Regions from separate parts of the Alteromonas sp. ABD4_190 genome, predicted to be linked through region 1. Evidence: predicted binding sites of a transcription regulator. Region 1 holds the regulator's gene; each other region holds the start of a gene.
The links. Region 1 encodes MetJ, which represses methionine synthesis genes. Its sites were predicted from a motif close to TAGACGTCTAGACGTCTA; they were not measured.
Positions count from the first base shown of each region.

Region 2: thrA (bifunctional aspartate kinase/homoserine dehydrogenase I) is a predicted target of MetJ. The motif match lies at 7,101-7,118, and genes of this name have one in related genera.
Region 3: serA (phosphoglycerate dehydrogenase) is a predicted target of MetJ. The motif match lies at 2,701-2,718, and genes of this name have one in related genera.

Region 1 covers NZ_JBSWWN010000001.1:2,601,811-2,611,158, reverse strand. The annotation lists gene hslU (HslU--HslV peptidase ATPase subunit) at 1-487, opposite strand, end outside; gene hslV (ATP-dependent protease subunit HslV) at 570-1,094, opposite strand; gene ACXAFM_RS11505 (hypothetical protein) at 1,258-1,995, opposite strand; gene ACXAFM_RS11500 (SPOR domain-containing protein) at 2,068-2,658, opposite strand; gene priA (primosomal protein N') at 2,791-4,980, opposite strand; gene rpmE (50S ribosomal protein L31) at 5,433-5,645, shown strand; gene ACXAFM_RS11485 (hypothetical protein) at 5,820-6,137, opposite strand; gene ACXAFM_RS11480 (malic enzyme-like NAD(P)-binding protein) at 6,763-7,998, shown strand; gene metJ (met regulon transcriptional regulator MetJ) at 8,162-8,494, opposite strand; gene metF (methylenetetrahydrofolate reductase) at 8,655-9,348, shown strand, end outside.
Region 2 covers NZ_JBSWWN010000001.1:1,086,815-1,097,280, reverse strand. The annotation lists gene ACXAFM_RS04840 (metalloregulator ArsR/SmtB family transcription factor) at 1-110, opposite strand, end outside; gene ACXAFM_RS04835 (protein-tyrosine phosphatase family protein) at 239-919, opposite strand; gene ACXAFM_RS04830 (carbohydrate binding domain-containing protein) at 1,333-1,968, shown strand; gene ACXAFM_RS04825 (S-(hydroxymethyl)glutathione dehydrogenase/class III alcohol dehydrogenase) at 2,057-3,214, opposite strand; gene ACXAFM_RS04820 (LysR substrate-binding domain-containing protein) at 3,405-4,283, shown strand; gene ACXAFM_RS04815 (excinuclease ABC subunit UvrA) at 4,365-6,914, shown strand; gene thrA (bifunctional aspartate kinase/homoserine dehydrogenase I) at 7,293-9,758, shown strand; gene thrB (homoserine kinase) at 9,880-10,466, shown strand, end outside.
Region 3 covers NZ_JBSWWN010000001.1:960,352-970,817, reverse strand. The annotation lists gene ACXAFM_RS04300 (DUF481 domain-containing protein) at 1-55, shown strand, start outside; gene ACXAFM_RS04295 (DUF481 domain-containing protein) at 269-1,015, shown strand; gene serA (phosphoglycerate dehydrogenase) at 1,237-2,466, opposite strand; gene rpiA (ribose-5-phosphate isomerase RpiA) at 2,926-3,582, opposite strand; gene ACXAFM_RS04280 (5-formyltetrahydrofolate cyclo-ligase) at 3,673-4,320, opposite strand; gene ACXAFM_RS04275 (ATP-binding protein) at 4,354-5,982, opposite strand; gene ACXAFM_RS04270 (nucleoside hydrolase) at 6,042-6,983, opposite strand; gene ACXAFM_RS04265 (ribokinase) at 7,006-7,902, opposite strand; RNA gene ssrS (6S RNA) at 7,924-8,106, opposite strand; gene ACXAFM_RS04255 (UPF0149 family protein) at 8,639-9,205, shown strand; gene pepP (Xaa-Pro aminopeptidase) at 9,281-10,466, shown strand, end outside.

The sequences.
Region 1 (9,348 bases):
GTAGCTTCTTGCGAAATGCTTGGCGTGTGCCGCGATCTTCAACGTCTTCTTTGTTGCCCCACGCGTCTTCTGGTGGAGGAAGCAAAACGTCTAAAATGCGCTCTTCCGCCGCTTCTTCAGCACGGAATTTCACTTTCTTCATTTCGTTTTCTTTCGTCATTTTTACCGCGATGTCGGCAAGATCACGAATGATGGTTTCAACTTCTTTACCCACATAGCCCACTTCGGTGAACTTTGTCGCTTCAACTTTAATGAAGGGCGCGTTAGCAAGTTTAGCTAAACGGCGAGCGATTTCGGTTTTACCCACCCCCGTTGGACCAATCATCAAAATATTTTTTGGGGTAACTTCTTGGCGCAGCTCAGGCTCAAGCTGCATACGACGCCAGCGGTTTCTAAGTGCAATAGATACAGCGCGCTTGGCATCTTGTTGACCGATAATGTGTCGGTCTAACTCGTGAACAATTTCTCTTGGTGTCATCTCAGACATGAATAAACCCTTTTCTAACAATACTTGTTGTACTTGCTACGCAAACGAGCGACAACAAGCCAATAACAGCGTTCGCTATTACTTAGTAATCTAGTACATCAACCGTTTGGCTATGGTTAGTAAATACGCAAATATCACCGGCAATGGTCAGCGATTTTTCAGCAATTTCCTTAGCGCTTAGCTCGGTATTGTCTAAAAGTGCAGTAGCTGCCGCTTGTGCATAGTTACCACCAGAGCCAATCGCGATAAGATCTTGCTCTGGCTGCACTACGTCACCGTTACCGGTAATGATGAATGACGCTGTTTCATCGGCTACAGCAAGCAGGGCTTCAAGTTTGCGTAACGCCCTATCGGTCCGCCAGTCTTTGGCAAGTTCAACCGCGGCCTTGGTTAAATGGCCTTGGTGCGCTTCAAGCTTGGCTTCAAAGCGCTCAAATAGCGTAAACGCGTCGGCCGTGCCGCCCGCAAAGCCCGCTAGAATTTTGTCGTGGTACAAACGGCGCACCTTGCGCGCATTCCCTTTCATTACGGTGTTGCCTAGTGATACCTGTCCGTCACCAGCCATTACCACTTGATTCCCACGTCGTACAGATACAATCGTTGTCACGTTATTTCCCCGTTTAGCTGGGCGCTGCTGCGTTTTATATGTACCTTTTTCGCGGAACTAAGGCAGCAGCGTAATAATTCAATAACAAATAAGTGGGGGAAGGCTTTTTAATTTCAAGGGTGAGACAAAAGAATGTGCGCTCAGAGGTACCTACTATTTGGGCTTAGCGAAATCGATAACTTTCGATGTCAAAACCAAAACTACTTTCATAACCTTTTACATACACCCAACCTCTGTTCGGTAGGCGTTTGTGCTCGCTTTCCCCTAAGCATAAGCGCCCATCGGACAAAGCTCCGCTCTCTTTTAGCAATAGTGAGTGTCGACAGTGTTTAGAGCCGCTTCCTTTTTCATAAGCAAATTTTCGTTCTATCTCTTGTTTGTCGGACATTAAGTGAAGCGTATAGGGCAATGCCGTATCAACGAAACTAAAACATAAGAAAAAGGCTAATAGCGGCATACCAAGTAACGTCATTTTTCCACGCAAATCTTTAGTCACAAACTGTGCGTGTCGCTTATCAACGAAAATAGTGAGGTAATAAAAGGCGCTATAAACAACAGTGAGAAGAGCAATGGCCCAATTCGAATTGTCTAGCCAAGCATTGATCACGATAAAATTGGTGAAAACCGTTACAAACAAAGCGCCGATAAGTACCAAAAAGGTAATGTTCGATATGCGTGTGATCAGGTGTAGTTCAGACCATTTGGGTCGAGAAATGTGATCGTCTTGAAGGGCGCTATCCGCATCATCAAATGGCAGCGTAGCTCGCCTAGAATCGAGCTCGTTCTTCGCTGCCTGATAGCGCTCTGGAAAGGCCTGCTTATCGATATTTTCCAGAACGTCTTCAAGCTCTTCTATGCTATAAGCGGCGTAATCTGGTTGTTCGGTGATGGCAAAACCCATTGATACTTCCTTGTAAATACATACTTCCGCTACGCGCTATGCAGCGCATTAAGTGTCACCTACAATGAACTGCTACAAATTCCAGTACCAAATTTGGCATGTGGCAATGTTTACCTTACGCAGACTATGCTTGGCTTTTTCCGCATCGCGCTTAGATTCATATGGGCCAAGAATAACGCGGAACCAATCGCCATTGCTGCCGGTGCTGTGTCTGATAAGAGCTTCTAAACCCTGAAATGCAATTTTAGCTTTCATCTCTTCAGCCTGGGCCCGGGTTCTAAATGAGGCGCACTGCATAAGATAGCGTTTGTCAGACTTTTCCTGCTCTCTTACTTCAACTTCTACTTCATACCCTGGCAGGGTCTTAATGTACTCCCATTCTTCTTCAGGCAACTCAGGTAAAGACTCTTCTGTCGGGGCAACAGGTCGTGAAGCTTGAGTATCTACGTCATCCTCTACATTGTCTTTTATCGACCATAAAAATACACCGAAGCCAATCACTAAAGCGAAAATGCCTATAAGACGCACGATAGGAAGCTTCCCAGAAACTGGGGCGTTAGCTTGTGCGTTTGTTCGCGTATTTGTCGCCGGCTTTCTACCTTTACCAGCGGGCTTCTTTTTTTGAGGAGAGCGTCCACGAGAGACATAATCGCGTTGAGCCATAGTCGGCAATATTCCTACTTGTTATCGTTGTTTGTATGCGTAAGAAAACGTCATATACCAAGTCTATTAGAAGGGCTGGTGTTTCAGCCTCTTCAACCTTGCTAAAATTTTAACGTATTGCTACCTAACAAGCTAACTGAAATCGGTAGGATCGATATCAATCGACCACCTTACCTTCATAGCCTGTGGTAACGCCTGTAAAAATGGCAGTGCCAAACGCAGTGCATTGTGAAGCGGCGCACGCTTTTCATGGCTGCATACCAGCATAAACCGAAACCTGCCTTGCCGCTTTTCAATTAAACAAGGAAACGGACCGTTTATATCAATGGCGTGCTGTTGATTAAACACCTGCTTACTTTCCTGTAGAAAGCGATAAGCCAAACTGCTATCGGTAGCCTCTGCGCGAATAACAAACTGGCTAATAAAAGGGGGTAACCCTGCTGCCTTACGCTCCATTAAAGCGTGTCGCGCGAAATGCCCATAGCCATTGTGCACTAAATCTTGTAGTAAAGGGTGATGAGGATTATGGGTTTGAAGCCACATTTCACCAGGTTTACTGGCGCGCCCCGCTCTTCCAGCAAGCTGAGTAACAAGCTGAGCGAGCTTTTCTGGCGCTCTAAAATCGGCACTAAAAAGGGCACCATCACAATCTAGCACTGCTACTAGAGTGACATGAGGAAAGTGATGACCCTTTGATAGTATCTGGGTTCCTACCAGCAACTGGTACTCTTGGCGATTAATAGCATCAAGGGTTTGGTGAAGCTTGTCTTTACCCCGCACAGTATCGCTGTCTATTCTTACCTGTTTAACGCCGGGAAATAAGCTTGCTAGCCCTTGCTCAACTTGCTCTGTCCCCGTACCTGCGGTAACTAATTCATTGTGATGGCACGCTTCGCAGTTTGATGGCATTGAACGCATGCCACCGCAGTGGTGGCACTGTAACCGGTTTTGGGCTTTGTGCACGGTATAAGGGCGATCACAACGCTTACACATTGCGGTCTCACCGCAGTGATGACAGAGTAGCGCTGGCGCATAACCTCTTCGGTTTACAAACACCAACACCTGATTTCCTGCGTTAATGTGCTGACGCATTATCGTTAACAGGCCTTGTGAAATGCCGTAATGAATAGGTTGGTCGCGCGCGTCCAACACATGCTGATGGGTGCTTTTCGCACCTCCCGCTCGCTTGGTTAGCTGTAAATGAGCATAGCGGCCGCTTAACGCATTATTAAGTGTTTCAAGCGCGGGCGTGGCGCTGCCTAGCAAAAGAGGAATCTTATGCTGCTTGGCACGCATGGCAGCTAAATCACGAGCGTGGTAGCGCAGCCCATCCTGCTGCTTAAACGACTCGTCGTGCTCTTCATCCACAATCAACATACCTGGATTATGTAATGGCGTGAAAATAGCCGAGCGGGTACCAATAATAATACCAAGTTCGCCAGCTTTAGACCGCTGCCAAACGTTTAACCTTTCTTTATCAGAGAGCTGAGAGTGTAAAACGCCCACCGCAATGCCAAAGCGCTTCTCAAAGCGTGACACGGTTTGCGGTGTAAGCCCAATTTCTGGTACAAGAATAAGCACCTGTTTTCCTTCGCGCAGTAAGGGTTCAATGGCTTGAAGGTACACTTCCGTTTTACCGCTACCGGTAACCCCTTCAAGTAAACTTACCGCGAAGTTACCTTGCTGACGATTAAGCGCAGCAATGGCAACTGACTGCTCAGTGTCTGGAATTGGCTTTTCAGAAAGCGATAACGAGGCAAGCCAGCTGCCTGGCTTAAATTCAGGTGTTATTTCTTCAATACGTACCAAAGACTTTTCAACAAGCGCTTTAACTGCAGGAGCACCATACTGCTTTCGCGCTTGCGACGCTAATAAGGCTCCACCAGCCAGTGCAGCAAAGCAAGCTTGTTGCTTAGGTGCTCGCGATAGCGTTTCTGCAGCCGTTTGCACACCTTCTTCGGTAAGCATTAACATGTCTTGTGGTGTGGGAGCCGCCGACTCGCCTTTGCGTAATAAAACAGGCAACATGGCGTGCAGTACTTCACCCGGCGCATGGTGATAATACTGCCACAGCCACTGTGCCATTTTCAGCAACACATCATCTATAATGGGGCTATCGTCAAGTACCGACTCGATAGCTTTTAACTTGTCGACGTTGTCAATTTCACTTTCAGGCTTTTGGAGGGTTTCAACGACCACACCCACCAATTTGCGTGGGCCAAAAGGCACAATCACTCTGACACCCGCACTGAGTACGTTATCGTGGGTATATGTGAAAAGTTGGCGCAGTGGCACTGGCACGGCAACTTGGATAAAGGCCATTGCGAACGTTCTACCTTATTTGATGGCTGTTACAGCGCGTAATGCGCTTACTAAGCTTCTTATATTGAAACTAATAATACTGAAGCTACTTGCAGACCCATATATTACAGCAGTTTGCGCTGCTAACAGTTAGCTACACATTTTGCTATAGCGCACAATTTTACTATTGACGCTAATGGGCCTAGCCTTGAAAGACAAATATTTAAACATACTTTACGTTAAAGCATAAAAGGAATGTTTTTCGTTTAGCTCTCTTGGGTAGCCTTCTTGCCAAGCTGCTTTGTTTAACAATTGGGCAAAAACCACTTGATCATGCCACATCCATCCTATATTATGCGCCGCTCTTTTTGCGATGGGTTGTTCTTTGAACGACTTATCATTTGAACTAAGTAACGTATGGTGTGCGACTTCGGGTTGTATAGCGATACGGCCTTATTATTTGAGGTAACCCAATGAAACAAGATATCCACCCTAAATACGAAGAAATCACAGCTACTTGCTCATGTGGTAACGTAATGAAGATTCGTTCTACGCTTGGTAAAGACATTAACCTAGACGTATGTTCTTCATGTCACCCATTCTACACTGGTAAGCAACGTAACGTTGATACTGGTGGTCGTGTTGATCGCTTCAAGAAGCGTTTCGGTGCATTGGGCAAAAAGTAAGCCTGATATCGAGTTCGAAAAAAGCGCCTTCATGGCGCTTTTTTATTGTCCAGAGATAACTATTCACGTTAGTAGACTAACATTGAATAGCTTCCACTTATGCAAGCGCCTCTAATCAAAGCTAATTGATCATATCAATATCGCGTACATTTGAGACCAAAGCGCTCATTATGCTTAATGAAGGTTTTCGACTCTTACCAAGTGCTTTTCCCAGTCCCCTCTACTTTGTTTTTTACACGCTTCCTCACTGTCGAAATAAATTCCAGCTGGACTAGACTTAATAAATTCAAGGGCTATATTCACCTGGTTTATGAAGTCCATATCCCAACCGTTAATCAATGCTTGCTGCTTCTCTTGCTCCGTATTAAATACGGCAATAACTTTCGGCGCTTTCCAAGGTCCTAAATGCGTAAGCCATACGAATCCATTATCGTCAGATTTTACGTTTTCACACACATCTGTTAGCACTGCGATTAGTTTTTTCTCTGTCATATTCTTTGTCTTCAAAACGAGTTTGAGAGGCCATTTATCGTATTTTATCAGAAAAACAATAGTGAAAATAAAGAGGTCTATCTTTGTGAAATATTATCCAATACTGTTTTTTCGAATATAAATCGATAAGCATCTTAGCACCCGCGCCTATAATACACCTTCAAAATGAAGTGAGACTTAAAAATAAATTTTATGAATGACAATTATAGACTTATTTTACTGGTCTAATTAGTATGCCTACCCTACATTGGTAATTGAAAATTCTGATCAGATATGTACACAGTGATTGGCTGTGTTAGAGTTGCGATCGGCACCTTGATAGTGAGCATTAATTTTATGAATAATGCTTAACTGCTAAGGCTTGTGGCGCTTTTGGATATAAATTCAGGTCTAAATGTTAGACCTATATCAACAGCGATATGTTAGGGAAATCAGGAAGAGTTAACGCTAGGTCTGCAGTTTCCAACGTACCACACTAGTGCTAACAACTATTTATAATCACTTTTGTCATTAGTTAGTTGTAACGCGCTTATGTTTATCTATCTATAACTACAACGATAATAAAATAGCTACAGAGCGTGAACAAAAATACCGATGAACCCTACATCTAAGGATACCTTTTTACATGTCAGATTTTAGACAACGCGCACTCGACTATCACGCCAAACCCACACCTGGAAAAATTCGCGTAGAGCTATCTAAGCCAGCCGATAGCGTCGACGACCTTGCTCTTGCCTACAGTCCGGGCGTTGCCGAGCCGGTGAGAGAAATCGCCGAGGATGCAGATAACGCTTACAAGTATACGGGCAAAGGTAACTTGGTTGCGGTTATCAGTAACGGAACTGCGATACTAGGCTTAGGTAATTTAGGCCCATTAGCTTCAAAGCCAGTAATGGAAGGTAAAGCACTTCTGTTTAAACGCTTTGCTGGTCTAGATGCCATTGATATTGAAGTAAAGCATCGTACGACCGAAGAGTTCATTAATACCGTGGCGAATATTGCTGATACGTTTGGCGGTATTAACCTAGAAGACATCAAAGCACCTGAATGCTTCGAAATTGAGCAAGAGCTCATTAAGCGCTGTAAAATTCCAGTATTTCATGATGATCAGCATGGTACCGCTATTGTAACCGCAGCAGGTATGCTTAACGCTCTAGAGATTCAGGGCAAAAATATAGAGAACGCTAAAATTGTTTGCATGGGCGCCGGAGCAGCAGCGGTTGCCTGTATGGAGCTACTGATTAAGTGTGGTGCCCAGCGTGAGCGTATCTACATGTTAGATAGAAAAGGCGTTATCCACACTCGTCGCGAAGATTTAACTGAGCACAAGAAGCTGTTTGCTAACAATACTGATAAGCGCACCCTTGAAGATGTAATGGAAGGCGCAGATATCTTTGTCGGTGTATCAGGCCCTGATGTTTTACCGCCAGAAGCGCTTTCTTTGATGGCTGAAAACCCAATTGTATTTGCATGTTCTAATCCAGATCCTGAGATAAAGCCTGAACTTGCTCACGAAGTGCGTAAAGACCTAATTATGGCTACTGGCCGCTCAGACTATCCTAATCAGGTAAACAACGTGCTGTGCTTTCCGTTTATTTTCCGCGGTGCTTTAGATGTTCGCGCTACAGCCATTAATGATGAGATGAAAGTGGCGGCGGTTGAAGCTCTTCGTGCTATTACGAAAGAACCTGTACCACAGGAAGTATTGGCCGCGAGTAAAAGCGATAGTCTGACATTTGGTAAGGAGTATATTATTCCTAAACCTATGGACCCACGTCTGTGCGAGCGTATAGCTACCGCGGTATCTAAGGCGGCTATTGAGTCGGGTGTTGCACGAGTACCTGAAAGCCCAGAAAAATAAAGTTCTGGCGCACAAGGCTAAAAAAGGTTGGGTTAACGCTCAACCAATATTTGCTAAAAAGTGCGCTTAAAGAATACAAGTACATAAAAAAACGGCGCTGTGTTGTAGGCTATAAACTAGTAAAGCCTTACAACACAGCGCCGTTTCTCTTTAATACTAAATATCAGTCGTCTTCAGACACATCATTTTCGAAGCTTGGGTCAATGCCCATTTCTTCCATAATACGCCTAGCTTCAGCCGGCACGCGATTAGGATTGTCTTTACGCAAGTCATCATCGTTAGGCAATGGCTGGCCAGTAAACGCGTGTAAAAATGCTTCGCACAACAGTTCCGAATTAGTGGCGTGACGCAAATTATTGATTTGGCGGCGGGTACGCTCATCAGTAAGTGCTTTAAGCACATTAATAGGTATAGAAACAGTGACTTTCTTTACCTGCTCGCTCTTTTTCCCATGCTCTGCGTAGGGGTGAATATATTTACCGTTCCATTCTGCCATTGTACTAACTCGGTCTACTCTTTTTATATTATGAAGAGAAATTCTAAACAAGTTCACGAAAAGGTCAATTGAGCAGTGTAAACCTCTTGACGTCTAGACATATATTCTTTAATTTAGACGTCTAAACGTCTATAAGATTACATTTTTGAGAGTATAAACCATGGTTTCTTACGCACAAGGTATCGATGCATTAAACCAGTCCCTGTCGGAGCTGCGTGATATTGATGTATCTTTTGAATTCTTTCCGCCTAAAACGGAAGCCATGGAGCAAACCCTGTGGAAGTCGGTTGAACGCCTAGCACCGTTAAAGCCAAGCTACATGTCGGTTACTTACGGCGCCAATAGCGGTGAGCGTGACAGAACCCACGATGTGGTAAAACGTATTCAACAGCAAACAGGCGTTGCTGCCGTTCCTCACTTAACCTGTGTCGACGCAAGCCGTGATGAATTAAAGCAAATTGCAAAAGACTACTGGGATTCAGGCATTCGCCGTATTGTTGCACTTCGCGGCGACTTACCGTCAGGAGTAGAAAAAACAGAAATGTATGCCTCTGACCTTGTTGCCTTACTAAAAGACGTTGCCGATTTTGATATTTCTGTCGCTGCCTACCCAGAAAAGCACCCTGAAGCACCAAATGCGCAGTTTGATCTACTAAACCTAAAACGCAAAGCAGAAGCAGGTGCCACAGAAGCAATAACTCAATTCTTCTTTGATACGAGTGTTTACCTTCGATTTAGAGACCGCGCTGCCGCAGCAGGTGTCGACTTAGATATCGTTCCGGGTATATTGCCGGTAACCAACTACCAAACACTGGTTAAATTTGCTGGTTTCACAAATGTTCATGTTCCTGGAT
Region 2 (10,466 bases), 1.5 Mb from region 1:
TTTACGCTAAGCATTAGTAGCGTCTTTAAGCGAGTGTCTTCCGACAGGCATTTGAAAAATGTTAAGGGCGCTATCTGCGCAGGTTCACAACAAATCGACATAAAAATCATCACATATGAAATTTCGTATGTGATGTATCGTATATGAAATTCCGTATATGTCAATAACGCATCTGAAATTTCATATATGTGTAATAGGAATGAAGTGGTTTAAAAGCTAATTAAGGAAGTGCTTAAATCTATTGGCTTTCAGGAACGGCGGCCTCAAACGACATCGCTACTTGTTTGCCGTTTACCCCATTGTAGTGAATGATAACTTCGTTCATAAAGGCGTACCATGTCGGGTTCGGGTGCCAAATAGCCATAAGGTCTTTTTTAGCATTTTGTTCACTTTCGCCCAGTACGTTAATTCTATAAAGATAGGTAAAAGCAGCACCCCGCCAATTCAGTTTACAGTGGGTGAGTACCTTGTCTTCCTTAACATCTACGCTTTGCATAAATGCCGCGTAATTTAAAAAGTTAGCGAGCGTTGGGCCTTCCCAATCAACGGGCACATTAAAGTAGTCGAGTCCTAATTCTGAGGTAGTTAAAATCTCACTCGCTCGATTTCCTGGGATCAAATCTATAACGTGTGTTACCCCTTCCTCTTTTAACAAAGAAAGATGAGAGGCATCAGGCAAGCCTGAAGAATACATAAAGGGCGCGTTTTTTTGGTAGTTAGTGAGCGTTGAAAGGGTAGGTGTGGTCTCAACCTGCGTGTCGGCACTTGTTTTCGATGCTGTAGCGTGAGCGTTCACAGGTGCACTTAAACCTAGCCCTAGACCGATACAAGCAGCGGTAACAGTAAAACTAAATGTAGGCTTTTTAAACGATAGTGACTTTTTCATTCTTGTATCTACTGCTGGCTGGGGCTTTTTCATAATTTAGCGCTCAATGTTGACACTGTTTAAAGGTGGCAATGTTGCCACGTCTTACGTTACACACTTGATTGCGTGTTGTCCAAACGGTAAAGCCACCCTTTTGTAATTAGGGCTAGTTGACCTTTGATTTTAAGTAAAGGTAAACAAGACCAAACAGTGGGATAGAGATAACAGCCGTTAGATTTTGGGGTAAGGCCTCAACTTTTTACCGCCTTAGGCTTCAAAGAAGGTGCTTTATTTCAGTTGAAGATCAAATACTGACGTGAGGGTTAGAAGGAGGGCAGTGCTCAAGGCACTAGAGCAGGGGATTATTTAGTTACACTTTTATACGACATGCTAAAGAATAAGATACACAGGTTGGACCACTATGATAAACTATACTCATAGAATCGCGCGTGGTTTTGGAGAAGTACATGAGCAAGTGGTTAACAGTTCTATTTTTAGTTTTAGGTGTGAGTACGTCCGCTCATGCTAACTTGATATTAAATGGTAGTTTTGAAAATAACGATATCAGAAGTAACAGCTGGAAAGCCTTTACCGCTGGAACCGTAGAGGGTTGGAGCGGCACGAATATGGAGTTATGGGATAACTTTCAACGTTTAAACGCTTTTGATGGTAGCCAATACGCTGAACTAAATGCTAATGGAAACGGCGGTCGATATTCTATTTTTCAGACTTTTTCTACTGAGGCCGGAAATACTTACGATGTGTCATTTGCCTATGCAGCACGACGCAGTGGAGAAAGTTTCCAGTTAGACATACTTAGTGATACCAATAGCGTTTTATACAGTCAGGTGTTTGATGACCATGCCATTAAAAGCTGGTCTGAGTTCTACGGTGATTTTGTTGCACAAACTGCTCTAACTACCATTCGCTTCTCTACCATTAATACCGGAACCTATGGCAATTTTGTTGACGATATCGTGGTAACTGCAGCGCCTAGCTTTACCGCGAGCGTTTCCAGCGTTTCTGTTTCTGAACCAGCAAGCTTAGCAATATTATTACCTCTATCGGCTTTTGCATTGATGAGACGCAAAGGAACCAAGTAGCTTTACATATATGATATATACGAAAGGCCCGCATTTATGCGGGCCTTTGTTTTACATTCAAAAAATATCTGCGCTTTGGTTCTAACGCTTATTTATCCATATGCACAACAGAGCGGATGCTTTCGCCTTTATGCATCAAATCAAAGGCTTCGTTTATTTCATCAAGGCCCATGGTATGAGTGATAAACTCTTGAAGGCCAAAATCACCATTTAGGTATTGTTCAACAATTCCTGGTAGCTCTGAGCGACCTTTAACTCCACCAAACGCAGAGCCGCGCCATACACGACCTGTTACTAACTGGAATGGACGCGTTGAAATTTCTTGTCCTGCGCCTGCAACACCGATGATTACTGATTCACCCCAACCTTTGTGGCAGCATTCAAGCGCAGAGCGCATAACGTTCACGTTGCCAATGCATTCAAATGAGTAATCAACGCCGCCGTCAGTCATTTCAACAATCACTTCCTGAATAGGCTTGTCGAAATTCTTAGGATTGACTAGGTCAGTTGCGCCAAGCTGTTTTGCTAGGTCAAACTTGCTTTCATTAATATCGATACCAATGATGCGACCTGCGCCTGCCATACGTGCACCAATGATGGCTGATAGACCAATTCCACCTAGGCCAAAAATAGCAACCGTGTCGCCTTCCTGTACTTTTGCAGTTTTAAGTACAGCACCCATACCCGTAGTTACACCACAACCAAGCAAGCAAACCTCGTCTAGCGGCGCATTTTTGTTTACTTTCGCTAGCGATATTTCAGGTAGAACTGTGTACTCAGAAAACGTTGAGCAGCCCATATAGTGATAAATTGGCTCGCCATCTTTAGAAAAACGACTTGTGCCATCTGGCATTAGGCCTTTACCTTGCGTCTCGCGCACTGCTTGGCAAAGGTTAGTCTTACCTGATTTACAGAACTTACATTCGCCACACTCGGCGGTATAAAGAGGGATAACGTGGTCGCCAACTTCTACACTGGTAACGCCCTCGCCCACCATTTCAACAATACCACCACCTTCGTGGCCAAGAATTGAAGGGAATACGCCTTCAGGATCATCACCGGACAGCGTAAATGCGTCAGTGTGGCACACGCCCGTCGCAACAATGCGTACAAGTACCTCGCCTTTCTTAGGAAGCTCTACGTCAACTTCTTCCATCTTTAACGGCTCACCTGGGCCCCACGCCACCGCAGCTTTTGATTTAATGTGGGTTTGACCTTCTTGCAACGAATCTTTGAATGACGCCATGTAATGACTCCTCAATCATAAATATTTTGATGATGTTTTATAGGCCAAAGTATAGGAGACGGATTACTAATGATAAATACATTTTAAGTAAAACACTTTTTCATAATTGTAATAATTGATTTGGCAAAATAGAATGTACTTAAATAAACCAGCGCTGTGTTGAACAACGCTAAACTAACGAGTGGCGATAATGAAATATCTAGAGGGAATCGCAGAGTTTTGTGCCGTAGCTGATGTTGGCAATTTTACAGGGGCTGCAAATAAGCTTGATACGTCAGTTGCGCAGATAAGCCGTAAAGTCGCATCACTTGAAAAGCAGCTAGGCGTTAAGCTATTACAGCGCACAACGCGAAGCGTATCCCTCACAGAAGCGGGCATGCAATACTTCCAGCAGGCAATGCCTGCTCTAAAAGCGCTCGAAGATGCCCAGCTAGCGGTGAGCGCACTGCAAGCATCGCCGCAAGGATTAATTAAGCTTACCGCGCCCGTCGCTTTCGGCGAAGCCTTCATCGCGCCTTTGCTCAATACCTTTATGCAAAAGTATTCCGGCATTAGTGTGCAATGCACCTTTTCAAATGAAAAGCTTGATATTGTCGAGCAAGGCCTCGATCTGGCTATACGCATTGGCAAATTAGAAGACTCTACCTTGGTTGCTAAAAAGCTGGCTACCCGACATTTATTTGTTTGCGGAAGTAGGGATTATTTTAACGAGCAAGGACAGCCTAAAAGTATTGAAGAGTTAAAAGCGCACTCGCTGCTGGTGGGGTCACAGCCCTATTGGCGTTTACTTATTGATAATAAAATTCAATCAATTCCAGTGCAGGGAAGGGTTCGGTATAACAGCGGGAATGCCCTGTGTAGCGCCGCAATTGCTGGTTTAGGTATTGCACAACTGCCCGGGTTTTACGTGCGTAAAGCACTAGCCTCAGGTCAGCTAATAGAGCTGTTTCCCGAGTACAAAGACAAGCAAGAGGCTATTTGGGCGGTATTTCCTTCAAACAGAAATGTTGCACCTAAAATTAGGCTGCTGGTGGATTTTTTAGCTCAACACCTTGTTTCAGACAGTTGAAGCGCCCTCGCAAAAATAGTGATCGAAATACAGCGCCTGTATCTAAATATTCTTTAATAAAGGTGATATGCAGGTGATGAAGTGCACAATGATGAGGGAAAAATTCACGTACGCGGCGCTCGAGTACACAACTTAAAAAATATCAGTATCGATATACCGCGAAATGAAGTGGTGATGTTTACCGGTGTTTCTGGCTCAGGAAAATCCTCTTTGGCTTTCGGTACGCTTTACGCAGAAGCTCAGCATCGTTATTTAGATTCAATATCACCTTATGCCAGACGGCTAATTGAGCAGGTGGAGAAACCTGACGTAGACGCGATTGAGGGATTACCGCCTGCTGTGGGCCTGCATCAGCGCCGTGGCGCACCTTCCGTTCGTTCTTCCGTTGGCAGTATCACCACGCTTTCTAATAGCCTGCGAATGCTTTATTCCCGGGCAGGGGATTATCCCAAAGGGCAGAACATTGTCTACGCAGACGGGTTTTCTCCTAATACGCCTGAAGGAGCATGTGAACACTGTGACGGTATTGGAAAAGTTTTTGACACAGAAGCTCATCGCCTTGTACCCGACGACAGTCTCACCATACGTGAGGGCGCTGTGGCAGCTTGGCCTGGTGCGTGGCAGGGCAAAAACCTAGTAAGGGTACTGTTATCGCTAGATATCGATGTTGATATTCCATGGCGTGAACTGCCTCAAAAAACGCGTGACTGGATCTTATACACCGACGATATGCCTCAGTTACCTGTATACCGAAACTATAACCTAGCGCAAACCCGAAAAGCACAGCGAGAGGGCGAACCTGCCAGCTACAATGGCAAGTTTATCAGCGCGCGACGTCATGTGCTCGATACCTTCAAAACGTCTCAAAAAGAGAAGATGAAGCAGCGAATTGCTCCCTTTATATCTGTTGAAGCATGTCCTGTTTGCCGTGGAAAAAAGCTTAAGCAAAATGCGCTGGCAGTAAAAATTGATAGCTTAGATATTATTGATTTTTCAAGGCTGCCACTACAGCAAGTTTACGAAAAGCTTCAGGCGTTAAAAAATTCAGTCAAAGGCGATACTTCAGAGCGTGGTCAGGTAATACGCAATATTACGGGCGACATTATTGAAAGAGTGAAGCCCATAATAGCGCTTGGCCTTCATTACCTTTCGTTAGATAGAAGTACAACAAGTATCTCAGTAGGTGAGCTACAGCGGTTGCGTCTGGCGACACAACTTAAATCAAACTTATTTGGCGTTGTCTTTGTGATGGATGAACCCTCATCAGGTCTTCACCCTCGCGATGTAGAAGGGCTTATTCATGCGCTTCACAATATTACCGAAACGGGAAATTCGTTGCTTGTTGTTGAGCACAATCCTTACGTCATTAAAGGGGCCAATTGGGTTGTAGATGTAGGACCGAAAGCGGGAGTGAACGGAGGTAAGCTTGTCTATAGTGGGCCGGTTAAGAATTTAGCAAGCATAAAAAACTCCCCAACGGCAGACTATGTTTTTAACAATAAAGCCCTAAGCCAGCGTATAAAGCTGAAATCATCAGGGGTATTGCGTTTAAAAGACGTGTCTAGGAATAATGTCAGCCATGTTGATATTGATATTCCACTTGGTGTGATGACCTGTGTTACAGGCGTTTCAGGCTCTGGAAAGTCGAGTTTAATTAGCCAAGCATTAGTTGAGTTAGTCAAAGACGGTTTAAGTCCAGTCGAGAAAGAAGAGAAGCGAGCGAAAGAAACGAAAGAGACGAGAAAAACGAAAGAACTGCTTACCGACGCCAACTATCTTCTCGCTCAAGACACGTTTTTAGACGAAAGTGAGCCGCAGCAAGGCTTTATTGAAAGCGGGCTTGATGAGTTAAGTCGTATAGTTGTGGTCGATCAGTCTCCCATCGGCAGGACACCTCGTTCAACATTGGCAACCTATACCGGCATATTTGATCAAATCAGAAGTTTATTTGCTTCAACCGAAGAAGCGGAAGCCCGTGGGTACGATGCGGGTCATTTTTCGTTTAACGTTGCAAAAGGACGATGCCCACATTGTGAAGGCTTGGGTGTGGTATCGGTAGAACTACTGTTTATGCCGAGTGTTTATTCCCCCTGTACCGTTTGTAACGGTCAGCGCTTTAACGATAACGTACTGGAAGTTGGTTACAGCGAACATTCTATCGCTGATGTATTATCGCTTACGGTTGAAGAAGCACTATCTGTGTTCAATAGTAATCAAGTCATTACGCGGGGCCTTCAAACGCTAATGAACGTAGGGCTTGGCTATCTAACCTTGGGGCAAAGTGCCACCGAATTATCAGGCGGCGAGGCGCAGCGTATTAAATTAGCATCAGAACTTAAGCGCGCTCAAAATGCTAATACCCTATACGTCCTTGATGAACCTACAACCGGTTTACACCTTTCAGACACTTCGCTACTTATGCAGCATTTAACCAGCTTAGTTGAAGCAGGGAATACGGTAGTGATGGTTGAGCATAATATGCAGGTGGCTGGGGCTTGCGATCACATTATAGATATGGGGCCAGGCGCTGCTGATGAGGGAGGAGAAATCGTTGCTGAAGGTAGCCCAGAGGAGGTTGCTAAGGTTCAACAAAGTGCAACAGCCCCATTTTTGAAGGCGAGTTTGGAATAAAGTAGGTTTTCAATGGATGAGTTCTGTTTGAATGACTACAGAAATAAGCAGGTTTTAAAGCTATTAGAGTACTAGCAAGCCAGTTAAGAAATTGCTTAATTTCCTGTTTGTACCTTAAAAAGAAATATTAGTTAAAGAGTGTTTCATATTTTGCAATACAGTGTGGTGAAAACTGCGGTTGACTTATAGACGTCTATACGGCAAATTGCTTGTATGAAAAAGATTCTACTTACTCGCACCACCATTATGTTAATTACCACCTTAAAAAGGGCGGTCGCTGACTAGTGCAAGTAAGCAAAAGACAACGAAAGCCCGCCTAACACAGAGCGGGCTTTTTTTTACACACGTTTTAGCATGCGTAACCTTAAGGAGCAGCATATGAAAGTCTTAAAGTTTGGGGGTTCTTCTCTAGCCGATGCACCGCGATACATGCGCGTTATGGAAATTAGCACGGCAACCCACCAAACCGACGGTGCTGCGGTTGTACTTTCTGCCCCAAAAGGGGTGACGAACGCGCTTTCACTACTTTGTGAACAAGCAGCCGCGGGTGAAGATTTCCAGCCATTATTCGATAAGTTGAACGATACGGTTACCGGCATTGCCAACGACCTTAACAATGAGTTCGACGGGTTTGAGCACGCAAGCGTGGTGGAATTTATTGCTGGTCACTTATCAGTATTAAAACAGCACCTTGAAGGCATAAAACTTCTCGGAGTTGCGCCAGACAACGTTGCTGCCGGTATTCTAAGTATTGGTGAGTACATCTCGGTGACGCTTTTTAGCGCTATGCTATCGGCTAAAGGTATTGCAAACCGCGTTATCGACCCAGTTAAATATGTACTTGCTGAGGGCGATTATCTAGACAGTATTGCCGACGTATCGCTAAGTAAGGCACGTTTTTCAGATGTGCCCACTGACGGCAGTGAGTTTCTTGTCATGCCGGGGTTTGTGGCGGCTAACGAAGCGGGCGAAAAAGTCACGCTTGGGCGCAACGGTTCAGACTATTCGGCGGCCATTCTAGCCGCGTGTATTGATGCAAACTGTTGTGAAATTTGGACAGACGTAGACGGTGTTTACAACGCTGACCCGAACCAAGTGGAAGGTGCAGTACTGCTAGATAAACTTACTTATCAAGAAGCGATGGAACTGTCTTACTTTGGCGCAAAAGTACTTCACCCTAAAACTATCGGCCCAATTGCACAGCACCACATCCCTTGTTTGATAAGAAATACCTTAAACCCGGCAGCGCCTGGTACGCTAATCAGTAATGAGAAAAGCGAAGTGTGGACGTCGGTGAAAGGTATTTCGCAGCTTGATAACGTCACCATGTTCAACGTTGCAGGGCCTGGTCTTAAAGGCATGGTTGGCATGGCAAGTCGTGTATTTGAGGTGATGTCTAACGCCAATATTTCAATAAGCCTTATTACTCAGTCATCGTCAGAATACTCAATCAGTTTCTGTATTCAAAGCAAAGACGCCAGCCGGGCGTTAACGCTACTTGAAGATGCCTTTGCGCTTGAGCTTCAAAACCAATTGCTAGACCCTATCGAAGTACGTCATGACCTGGCCATTGTTACTTTGGTTGGTGATGGTATGCGTCAAACCAAAGGGTTGGCAGCGCGTTTCTTTAACTCGCTAGCCCAAGCGCGAGTAAACAACGTTGCTATTGCTCAGGGCTCTTCAGAGCGCTCTATTTCAACGGTAATTGAAAGTAAGCGTGCTAAGAAAGCAGTAAAAGTCATTCACCAGAATTTTTTCTCTGACCGCCATACCATCGACGTGTTCCTAGTAGGGTGTGGCAATGTAGGCACTGAACTGCTAGGTCAGATTGAAAAACAACAGCCAGCACTTTTAAAACGTAATATTCAGCTGCGCGTTTACGGTATAGCAAATAGCCGTAAATTGCTGTTGAACAGCCAAGGTATTGATTTAAGTGGTGACTGGAAATCTGCACTTGAATCGGCAAGCGAAGGATTGAGTGTTGAACGTCTACATCAGTTCGCTAACGACAATAGTCTGGTGAACCCGGTGATTGTTGACTGTACCAGTCACGAAGCGATTGCACAGCAATACGTAGATATGATGGAAAGCGGTTTTCACGTAGTAACGCCTAATAAAAAGGCTAATACTTCCGCTATGTCTTACTACCGTAAGCTGCGTAAAACGGCACTCACTACAAACCGCCAATATCTATATGAGACAACAGTAGGTGCGGGCCTTCCTGTTATCGATAACCTACAAAAACTATTCAGCGCAGGTGATGTGCTTCACCGTTTTGAAGGTATTCTTTCAGGCAGCCTATCTTACGTATTCGGCAAGCTTGAAGAGGGCATGAGCTTGTCGCAAGCGACGCAAACCGCCAAAGAAAACGGTTTTACAGAGCCAGACCCTCGCGACGATTTAAGCGGCATGGACGTAGCGCGTAAGCTACTTATTATGGCCCGTGAAGCCGATTTAGCGTTAGAGCTATCTGACATTGAAATTGAGTCGGTACTGCCAGCGGGATTTGCAGAAGACTGTTCTATCGACGAATTTATGCGCCAGCTTCCTGAGTTAGATGCTGCGATGAATGAAAAAGTTGAGGCGGCAAAGGCAGAAGGTGAAGTCCTTCGCTATATCGGCAGCATTGAAGACGGAAAATGCAAAGTAAGCGTCCAGGCTGTACCAGCAAGCAACCCGCTTTCACAGGTAAAAGATGGCGAAAACGCACTGGCTATTAACAGCGATTACTACAGCCCAATCCCTTATGTAATCAGAGGGTACGGTGCGGGTGGTACGGTAACGGCAGCAGGGGTGTTTGCTGACATTCTGCGCACTATGCCGTGGAAACAAATGGCGCACTAAGGGCTAAATAACGCTTAGCTTGCTTAACATAGTTAATAAGCGGCTAAAGTAAGAAATTCGAAGCTGCGACTTAGGCCAGTGATTTATCGCGTTAAGTTGCATGCGAAGTAAGAGAAATAATATGAAAGCATTAACGGCCTTTGCGCCAGCTTCAATTGGAAATGTAAGCCTAGGCTTTGATGTATTGGGCGCAGCGCTTGCCCCAGTTGACGGCACTAAGCTTGGTGATGAAGTTGAAATAAAAGCGGCAGAATCATTTTCGTTAGAAACCGTCGGACGCTTTGCTCACAAACTTCCTGGCGATGCAGATAGCAATATCGTCACTAAGTGCTACCACTACTTTTGTGAGCAAATGGAAAAGTCTGGAAAACCGACTTCTCCTGTAGCTCTGACCCTTCACAAAAACTTGCCTATTGGAAGTGGCTTAGGCTCGAGTGCTAGTTCAATCGTTGCAGCTTTCGCAGCGCTTAATGCTTTCTTTGACAACCCGTTTGATGAAGATACATTGCTTATAATGATGGGCGAGCTAGAAGGCCAAATAAGTGGCAGCGTGCATTACGATAACGTAGCACCGTGCTACTTGGGAGGCATGACGCTAATGACGGGTAGCAACGTGCCGGTCACGCTATCATTGCCTTTGAACGACGATTGGTACTATGCCGTTTGTTATTCGGGTATTAGCGTATCGACAGCGGCTGCTCGCGATAT
Region 3 (10,466 bases), 1.6 Mb from region 1:
CGTTGCGGCGTTAAGTACTGAAACGTCAGTAGCCTTAGTCTATCAATTCTTTTAGTCAATTAGTGTAAATTAACGGTCTAAATAGGGCTTTTTAACGTGTTCGCATTGACTGAGAGGCTTGAAAATGTACACTGCGCACCATTGTTTGTAGTGTCGTCTTCCTTGCGGCATTACTGAAAAGACTTCTTTTAAAACTCGTGTTGTACCGCCTTGTAGTTCAAAAGGTGTCGTGTACAACGAATGGACCGTTAATCAATAGGATTGTTCAATGAAAAAGCAAGCGCTTGCATCTCTAGTTGCAATTTCCCTTTCTCCTGCTGTATTCGCTCAAGACGATGAAGTTAAGCCTTTTACAATGGAAGGTGAACTAGGTTTCATCTCTACGTCAGGTAACACTGAAACAACATCTATCAGCGCAGGTATTCAAGCGCATCAAGAGCTCGAGAAGTGGAGTAACGACTACATTCTTAAAGGTCTTTACAAGAAAGAGACGGTAGAAGGCGATGACGGGGAAGATGTTGAATTTACTTCTGCACAAAAGTTCTTCGGTTCAGCGCAGGGTAACTACAAACTTGCCAACCCAGATAACCGTTTATTCGGTTTCGCATCTTATGAAGACGACAGATTCAGTAACTTTAACTACCAGGCTACTGTAGCTGCGGGTTGGAACCAAAAGGTTCTTCAAAACAAGCGCCATACCTTAGAATATTCAATCGGTCCGGGTTATTCTTTCATTGAAACTCAAGACGGTGAAAACCTTGATAGCATGATTGTTCGTGCATCATCAGCATATTCTTGGAAGATTTCTGATACTGCTAAATTTACTCAAACAGTGAGTACAGAAGTGGGTTCTGACAACACTAAGTCACGTGCTGAGTCAGCCCTAACTGCTACCATTAGCGGTAACCTTTCTATGCGTCTTTCATTTAAGTTAGATCACAACACCAACGTTGATGACGATGTAGAGAAGCTTGATACTGAAACTGCTGTAAGCCTAGTTTACAACTTCTTCTAAACTTTACTGAAGCGCCTTGACTGCTCGGTTGTGCGGTGAGGCGGTTTAATGTTTTACCTAGGTAATTCCTTTATACACTGATGCCATAGTGTTGTTGGAATAGGCGCTAGAACCAGTGCATTGCTGAGTAAAACAAAAGTACAGATACAAAAAACGCTGCAATGTTGCAGCGTTTTTTTATTCCATGTTCTTCAAAAAAGCCTAATGAAGAAAAGCGCTTTTTAGTGAAGAATGCGAGTCTTGATCGTACCATCAATTTGTTGAAGCTCTGCCAATGCCTCATAGCCACGGTCTTCTTTAACATCCACAACCACGTAACCAATTTCCGCGTTAGTCTGTAGATACTGGGCTTCAATGTTAATGCCTTTTTCTGCAAACGCTTGGTTAATTTGGGTAAGAATACCCGGTTGGTTTTTATGTACGTGAAGAAGTCGTGAACGACCGGTGTGCTCGGGCAGCGATACTTCAGGGAAGTTAACCGCTGACAACGTAGAGCCGTTGTCGCTGTATTTCGCTAGCTTTCCAGCCACCTCAATTCCGATGTTTTCCTGCGCTTCTTGTGTGCTTCCGCCTACGTGTGGCGTAAGAATAACATTGTCGAACGCGCGAAGCGGTGACTCAAACTCTTCAGTGTTAGACTTAGGCTCTACTGGGAACACATCGATGGCAGCGCCGTTAAGGTGGCCACTTTCCAGTGCCTTAGCCAGTGCGTCAATATCAACTACGGTACCGCGTGATGCGTTAATAAGAATGCTGCCTTTTTTCATTTGAGACAGTTCTTTCTCGCCAATCATATCTTGGGTTTGCGGCGTTTCGGGAACGTGTAGTGATACCACATCAGAGGTATTAAGTAGCTTTTCAAGCGACTTCACCTGAGCAGAATTACCTAACACTAACTTGTCTTCGATATCGAAAAATTGAACGCGCATGCCTAAATGTTCAGCAAGAATACTTAGCTGAGTACCAATGTGACCATAGCCAATTATACCTAAGGTTTTTCCGCGAGCTTCATAAGAGCCTACTGCGGTTTTCTCCCACTCACCGCGGTGCGCCTTAGCGTTTTTGCTAGGCACTTGGCGAAGCAAAAGAATAATTTGCCCAAGAACAAGTTCTGCAACAGAGCGTGTGTTAGAAAACGGGGCGTTAAATACCGGGATGCCACGACGTTGTGTGGCTTCAAGGTTAACCTGGTTGGTACCAATGCAGAAACAGCCGATGGCAACAAGTTTTTGTGCTGCATCAACTACTTTTTCAGTAATTTGAGTGCGTGAACGAATGCCAACAAAGTGGGCGTCTTTGATTTTCTCTATCAACTCATCTTCAGGAAGAGAGGTTTTGAGAAATTCAATGTTGCTATACCCATTGCTTTGTAGTGTTTCCAAAGCACTTTGGTGAACACCTTCCAACAACAAAATTCGGATTTTATCCTTCTCTAATGAAACTTTGCTCATGAACTCGCTATCTCTCGCTGATTTAATTTGGGTTGCTGGCAGTGCGAACCATAGACTCTTGTGATTTTCTCAGTAGTGAATAATCTAAATATGCACTACTTTCTTTGCAATAGAGCCTGGTCTGGCGCCTGCTGTCTAGCGTTTTTAATTACGCTATTTGCTTTAATAAAAAAGGTTTTCAACCTTAAGCAATATATACATCTAGCCGCAAAAACACCTATCACTTAAGACATCTAGACGTCTAAACGGAAATTAACAGAAAACACGCTAAGTTAAAAGCAGTATTTTGCGTAGCTTTTCACCAAAACGCTTTGATACCCACGGCTAAAATGCCTGTTCCGTTTATACTCATTGAATACGTTATTTAGAAGTAACACTTTTTGTAATGCAACACCAAGGCGCGTGCATACTGGTTGTTCTGTTATGCCATTGGCTGTACTTAGCATTTTTTAAGAGGTATCACTTAAAGGTTTCGACACCACTTTCTGTGGCACTTAGTACAATATCCGCTCCTCTTAGCGCAAAGATACCGTTAGTCACTACGCCCGGAATATTATTTATTTTTTGTTCCAGTTCGCGCGGATTAAGAATCTCAAGGTTGTGTACATCTAAAATAACGTTACCGTTATCTGTCACTACTCCCTGTCGGTATTCAGGATCGCCACCAAGTTTTACCAGTTCACGGGCTACAAAAGAGCGAGCCATAGGAATAACTTCTACAGGAAGTGGGAAGTCACCTAAAACAGGCACGCGCTTACTTTCATCTACAATACAAACGAACGTGGTAGCGGCACCGGCTACAATCTTCTCGCGGGTCAGAGCTGCGCCGCCGCCTTTAATCATATGCTTGTGTTCAGTAACCTCATCAGCCCCATCGATATAAACCGAAAGGTTGCTGACTTCGTTTAACTCGAACACTTCAATGCCTAGGGCTTTTAAACGCTCGGTAGATGCTTCTGAGCTTGATACTGCGCCTTCAATTTTGTGTTTAATGTTACCGAGTTCTTCAATAAAGAAATTTACGGTAGAACCAGTACCCACACCGACAATGCTATCTGCTTCAACATATTCGATGGCTGCTTTGGCTACGGCTTGCTTTTTTGCGTTCTGATCCATGGTGACTCTCCGAATTATCGTGTTCGCAAGTGTAACGTATAAGCGCACATGAACCCACAAATTCGTATGCTCAATTTGTTATAGCGACTATCACGATTTAGTAAATTGCAGAGTGCGCGTGGGTGTTACGATAGCATCGAGCGGCACATCCCACGGTGCAATAGGTAGGGCATCTACTTCTTGAATGTCGTGGGCAATGCCTACCAACTTTGGCGCACGTTTTTCTGAAGGCGAATGGAAACCAGTTTTGTGTTGAGTGAAGCTCAATGTGCGATCGTAATAACCACCACCCATACCCAAACGATTACCCTTGCTATCAAAGCCTACAAGGGGCATAAGAATAACGTCACACTGCGTAACAGGAATAACGTTTTCACAAGCCAGCACGGGTTCTTCAATGTTGTATTTGTTACAAATAAGCTGGGTGTTTGGGTTGTAACATAAGAAAAGTAAGTGCCCTCTGCATACAGGGTGTAGTACAGGAAGTGCGAATCTTTTTTTGCTTGAAGCTTGCCAAACACAATCGATGTAGTACTTTAAATTGACTTCGCCATCATTAACTAAATAACCCGCAATTGTTGTGCTGGTGTTGAGTAAAGGCAGGACATTAAGTTGTGATGCTATGCGTTTAGCAGCATCCTCATGTTGTTCATAGGATAGTTTACGACGTGCATTGCGAAGTTTTTTCCGCAACTGAGCACGAGCTTGCATGCTTTCCTGTGAAACGTATATTTGCATGATTGACGGCCTTACTCGCTTTAAACCAGAAAGTTAACGATCAGATTCACCTAAATATTGATTAAGTACACGAACCAATTCACTACTCTCAATGGGTTTGGTCAAGACATCATCAAGACCTTGCTCACGCAAATATTCTGGCTGGGTTATCACATCGGCCGTTAATGCAACAATAGGCAAATTTGGCTTGAAACCTTTTATTTTAGCTGTGGCTTCATCGCCTTGAATGCCAGGAAGGTTAAGATCCATAAGAACTAAATCCACAGGATTAGACTTGGCGTATTCAACACCTTCTTCGCCAGTGCTCACTACAGAAAGGGACACGCCAAGTTTTTCGAATAAGGTTTGAATAACCACTTGGTTTATATAATGGTCTTCGACCACTAAAACATTGGTGGATTTGCTAACGTTGACTTGGGCCACAAAACTGCGTGGTTCAGCCTCAACAAATTGGTTAGCATTTAAAGCATCAGCAGGTAAAGTCACGCTAATTCGCGTACCTTGGTTTAATTTACTGCTTACTTTGATAGTGCCATCCATAAGCTCGAGCAAGCGTCGAGATATGTTTAAGCCTAAACCCGTTCCATCAATTTGGTGCGCATTTCCCATACGCTCGAAAGGCGTGAAAAGACGCTTTTGGTCTTCATCGCTAATACCAATGCCTTGGTCAATGACATTAAATATTACCTGACCGTTTTTATATTTTACCTGCGCCTTCACAGATTTACCGCGACCAGTAAACTTAATTGCATTGGACAGCAAATTAAGCGCGACTTGTCCAAATTTGGTGTCGTCAAAAAGCAGCGTATCGGGCACGGCGTCATCAATATTTGTAGAAAATATGATACCGCTGTCTTCAGCACGGATCTTCGTTAATGAAAACAAGTGGGTGAAAAAATCTTTGGTGTTTACAGCGCGCGGCATTACGCGCATTTTTCCCGCTTCTATCTGCTTAATGTCTAAAACAGAGTTTACTATTTCTAAAAGCCTTTCACCGCTTTGGCTCACATGGGAAAGTGGTGTAGTAAATGACGAGGGTAAATTTAACTTTTGAGCTTCGCCTTCAAGCAGCTGGCTAAAGGTGTTTATCGCGTTAAGTGGCGTTCTGATTTCGTGACTTATGTAAGACAGAAAGTCTGATTTAAATTGACTGGTGCGCTCTAGTTCTCGGTTTTTACGTTTTAGCTCTAAATGCGCTACTACCGATTTGCTTAGGGTTTGAAGTGATGCTTTCTGCGCTTCTGTCAGTGTTTTGGGTTTACGGTCAATGGCGCAAAGTGTGCCGATTGCGTGACCTGAAGGTGTTATGAGTGGTGCACCGGCATAGAAGCGAATATCAGGGGCACCTGTTACCAAAGGGTTGTCATGAAATCGAGGGTCTATCGTAGCGTTAGATATTTCAAACACTTCTTCTTGCAAAATTGCATGAGAGCAAAAAGCAATTTCACGGGACGTCTCTTCAGCATCCAAACCCACTCGTGACTTAAACCACTGGCGGTCAGGGTCAATTAAGCTAATAAGTGCAATAGGGGTTTCGCAAATTTGCGAGGCCAGCGCTGTTAGGTCATCAAACAGCTGTTCAGCTTCGGTATCAAGTACGTCGTAACTGAGCAACTCGGCAAGACGCTCTTCCTCATCAACGGGGATTGGGGCTGATTGCATTGATTGAACCTAACGCTGAAATAAAAAAGGGATTGTTCATTAACAATCCCTTAAACATATCACAAAGCGTAGGTGTCTATGAATAGTTGTTCCAGTTTTTGATGGTCAACTTTAGTCGCTACCTTTATGGTATTTGCTTCATTCCATAGCGGGCTAGGTGTTGTACCAGTTGGCGCAACCACCGTTTGGCCTCTATCAAGTGTACCTGTACCAACGCGAACGTGACCTTCAGTCAGTTCAAATAGCTCTGGGTGACGAAGGTGAGCAATAGGGAATGCATCGTGGAAGAAGCACACGCGGTCTTCACGGTTTTGTGAGTAAAAGTCCATGTAGAACTGGGCGCTTTCTTTCACAAAGCCGCCAAGCGTATTGTTTTTCTCTTCTAGCTTTTCAACAAAAGCTGGCGAGAATGGCGTGAAGTTCGTCACGTCCAAACCAAACATAGTCAATTCCCAATCTGCCGCAAATACGATTTCTGCTGCGTGGGCGTCATTCCAAATGTTTGCTTCTGCTACAGGCGTAACGTTGCCAGGTACAAACGCAGCGCCACCCATAATGCTAACACCTTTAACCAACTTAGGTAGTTCTGGCTCTAGACGAAGGGCTAGGGCTAAGTTCCCCAATGGACCAATTGCCACTAATGTAATTTCGCCTGGGTACTTACGCGCCATGTCTACGATAAACTGCGCAGAGCTGCGAGGGTCTAGTTCCGTCTTAGGCGCTTCAGGTTTCATATGACCAAAACCGTGTTCGCCGTGCACAAAGTGTGCATAGGTAGACTCAGGCCCTACCCACGGCATGCCTACGCCTTTGGTTACAGGAATGTCTTTACCGGCAATTTCACAAAGGGTTAGCGCATTTTGCGCAGCCATTGTTACCGGGACGTTCCCGTAAACTGTGGTTAAACCAAGTACTTCAATGTCTGGAGATTGGAAAGCGAAAAAGATCGCCATTGCATCATCAATCCCCGGATCTGTATCTAATATGATCTTATGTGCCATCAAATTTTCTCAGTACGTCTTGCTAGTTGGCGTGTTTCGCTAAGAAACGATCCACTTCTTTTTGTGTTGGAATACTCTGTGCTGCGCCTTCGCGGGTTACCGCAATGGCCGAAGCTGCACACCCTCGACGCAATGCTTGCTTAGCATCGGTGTGGTTGCTGTATGCAGACAAGAAATAACCGATAAAGGTGTCACCGGCTGCGGTGGTATCTACCGCGTCAACAGAGAATGCTTTTACTTCTACAACTTCATTTTGGCGCAGCATCATTACACCGGCTTTACCCAGTGTAATAATAACTTCGCAGTGTGACCACTGCTCTTTGAAAACTGTCACAATATCTTCAAGTTCTTCTTTACCGGTAATCGCAGCAGCTTCGGTTTCGTTTACAATAAGTAAATCTACACAGTCTAGCGGAAGCTGTTTAACCGACTCGCTCATAGGCGCTGGGTTGAAGGCTACTTTTAGCTGTTTTTCTTTCGCTTGGCGAAGTACTTCTTCAATGCAGCTGGTTTCGTTCTGCGTTAATACCCAGTCCGAAGGGCGCGTATCGTCTAGCGCTTGCATTACGGTTTTTGCGGTAATAGTTTGGTTAGCACCACCAAATAATACGATGGCGTTTTCACCGCTTGGGGTAACTTGGATGATGGCGTGACCTGAAGGAACTTCTGAACACTTTACACCACGACAATCAACACCCTTTTTAATAAGAGCTTGTTTAAATGAGGCGTCGTTTTCGTGAATGCTGCCAACGTGCCTTACGTCTGCACCTGCTTGCGCTAGAGCAATAGATTGGTTTGCACCCTTACCACCTAACAAGGTTTGGTAATGGGTTGAGGCCAACGTTTCCCCAGGCTGCACAAAGTGGTCTACCTGATAAACGTGGTCAATATTTATAGAGCCAAAATTTATTATTGCCATTTCTTCTTCCGTCGAAAGAGGGCGCTTCCCAGAATGCCGCTGTCCATGTTTCGCCCGTGAACCGAAAAGTTCAGGGCGGAAGTATCACAATTGCCGTAGGCTTCTCGATACGCGCCGAGCTTGCACAATAGCAGCTGTTTCAACTTCCTTGGTTTAAAGCATCGGCCAGGGACATGAATGAACTAGCAAACATCCCAGGAAACATTGTTGTTGTATTAACGCAACAGGGTATAACAAACGCGAGATCCAGTGAAGAGGATCACCTAACGCGCTTTATAACTATTTTTGCGTGGTGAATATAAAAGCGGTAAAAAAATAATATTTTCTTGACCAATTGGTCAGCAATTATACACGCATATAAGATAAGCTCAATAATAACCAAACACGTAATTTAGTTACAAACTTAAAAGTCTTTTAAATACTGCTGCGAGAGGAATTCCGTATCCAACAACGAGGATCTTAGATTAATTATGCGTTCGTTGCTAGGGATAGCAGCGCTCATTTCGTTAAATTAACGTCAATTCGCGGTTGTTTGAACAGTCAGTAAACAATGTATGAGTTTGTTGTACAAAGTATAATCTTTACTATGAATGCGCTGTTTAAACACTGCACGCTAAATTGCCAAAAGTGGGCTTTGTATATTGATTTTTGCTAGTATTAACGCCATCACGGAGTAACGGCCGAAATCAAAAAGGGCTGTGAAAACTCAACTCATCTTAAATAAAGAGAACGAATCGTGGAAAAACAGCTCGAATACGATAGCGTAACTAATAAATTGTCACAGCAAGGTATCATTGTTGATGCGGCAGAAGTACACGGCATTCTAACCGGAATGCTTTGTGGTGGCATGTCGCTTACCGACCAAAAGTGGCTTGAAGCCCTTAGCGAAACCATCAACCAAGGTGATGCGTTCAGCGACCAAACTCAACACCTTCTCAATACGCTTTTCAATCAAACCTGTCAGCAGTTATTAGAGCCTGAATTTGCGCTTAGCTTGTTGCTTCCAGAAGACCAAGCGCCTATTAACGACCGCGGCGCTGCGCTTATCAACTGGGTGCAGGGTTTTATGCTTGGTTTCGGTTTACACCAGCAGGACCTTGTGCAGTGTTCTGACGATGTTAAAGAAGCCCTTGAAGACTTCTCAGATATCTCTCGTATGGAAGAGCCAATGGATGCCGATGAAGAATCTGAAAAAGCACTTTTCGAGGTGGAGGAGTACGTGAAAATCTCAGCTATTTTATGCTTCAGCGAACTTGGTCAATCACTTCTTGATGATCAACAAGACACGCCGTCCGTACACTAGTACATAGGGAAAATTGAAAGTAGTAGCTGTTTAAACGGCCTACTTTTCAGTGAATTAGTTAAGGTTTTCTAGTTTATGATTAGCGCTCAAGAGTTTATTGCTAGGCAAGACAGGCTTCTTGCACAGTGCCAACCAAACAGTGTATGTATAGTACCTGCCGCTGGGCTGGTAACGCGAAGCCGAGATACCGAGTATACCTTTAGGCAAGATAGCGACTTTTGGTATTTAACGGGTTTTGAAGAGCCTGATGCATGGTTGATATTGTCTAATCACCCTCGCTACGGCGAGAGCTATCGCGCAATGGTAGTTCAGGAAAAAGACAAAAGCGCTGAAATTTGGCACGGTAAGCGCCTTGGTGCTGAAGCTGCGCTATCACGGTTCAGCCTAGATGAAGCGTTTGAAACACATGAGTTAGAAGAAGCCTTGTTGGCGTCCATTCAAGGGCAAGATAATGTGTACTTCGCCTTAGGACACAGCAAGCCTCATGACCGATTATTTACCGAAGCCCTAAATACTTTGCGTGAAGCGCCAAAAGAATCATTAGCGCCTGGCGCGATACACGATTTGCGCCCACAGCTGCATGAAATGCGATTGTTTAAATCAGCCTGCGAAGTAGCAATGATGAAAGCGGCAGGGGAAATCAGTGCCCGAGCTCACAAACGGGCTATGCAGTTTTCCTCTCCTGGCTGTTTTGAATATCAACTGGAAGCTGAAATTCACCATGAGTTTGCTATGGCTGGCGCGCGTTCGCCTGCGTACAGCACTATTGTAGGAAGCGGTGATAACGCCTGTATTTTGCATTACACGCAAAATAACGCTCAGGTAAATGATGGAGATTTGATCTTGATCGACGCAGGCGCAGAATATCAAGGTTATGCTGCAGACATTACCCGAACATTTCCTGCAAACGGTAAGTTTAGTCACGCTCAGCGTGAAATTTACAGTGTTGTATTGAAGGCGCAAAAAAGCGTATTGGATATGCTAGTGCCCGGCGTAACGCTTTCTGAAGCAATGCTACACAGCGCAGAAATTATTACTGAAGGTTTAGTTGACCTTGGTGTTTTAGAAGGTAGTGTGGCAGAAAACCTCGAGAGCGAAAGCTGGCGCCAGTTTTATATGCACGGGTTAGGTCACTTCTTAGGGCTAGATGTGCACGACGTAGGTAACTACAAAATAGACGGCCAAGACCGCCCATTAAAACCTGGAATGGTTATAACGGTAGAGCCGGGTATTTATATCAGTCAAGACAGTGAAGCTCCTG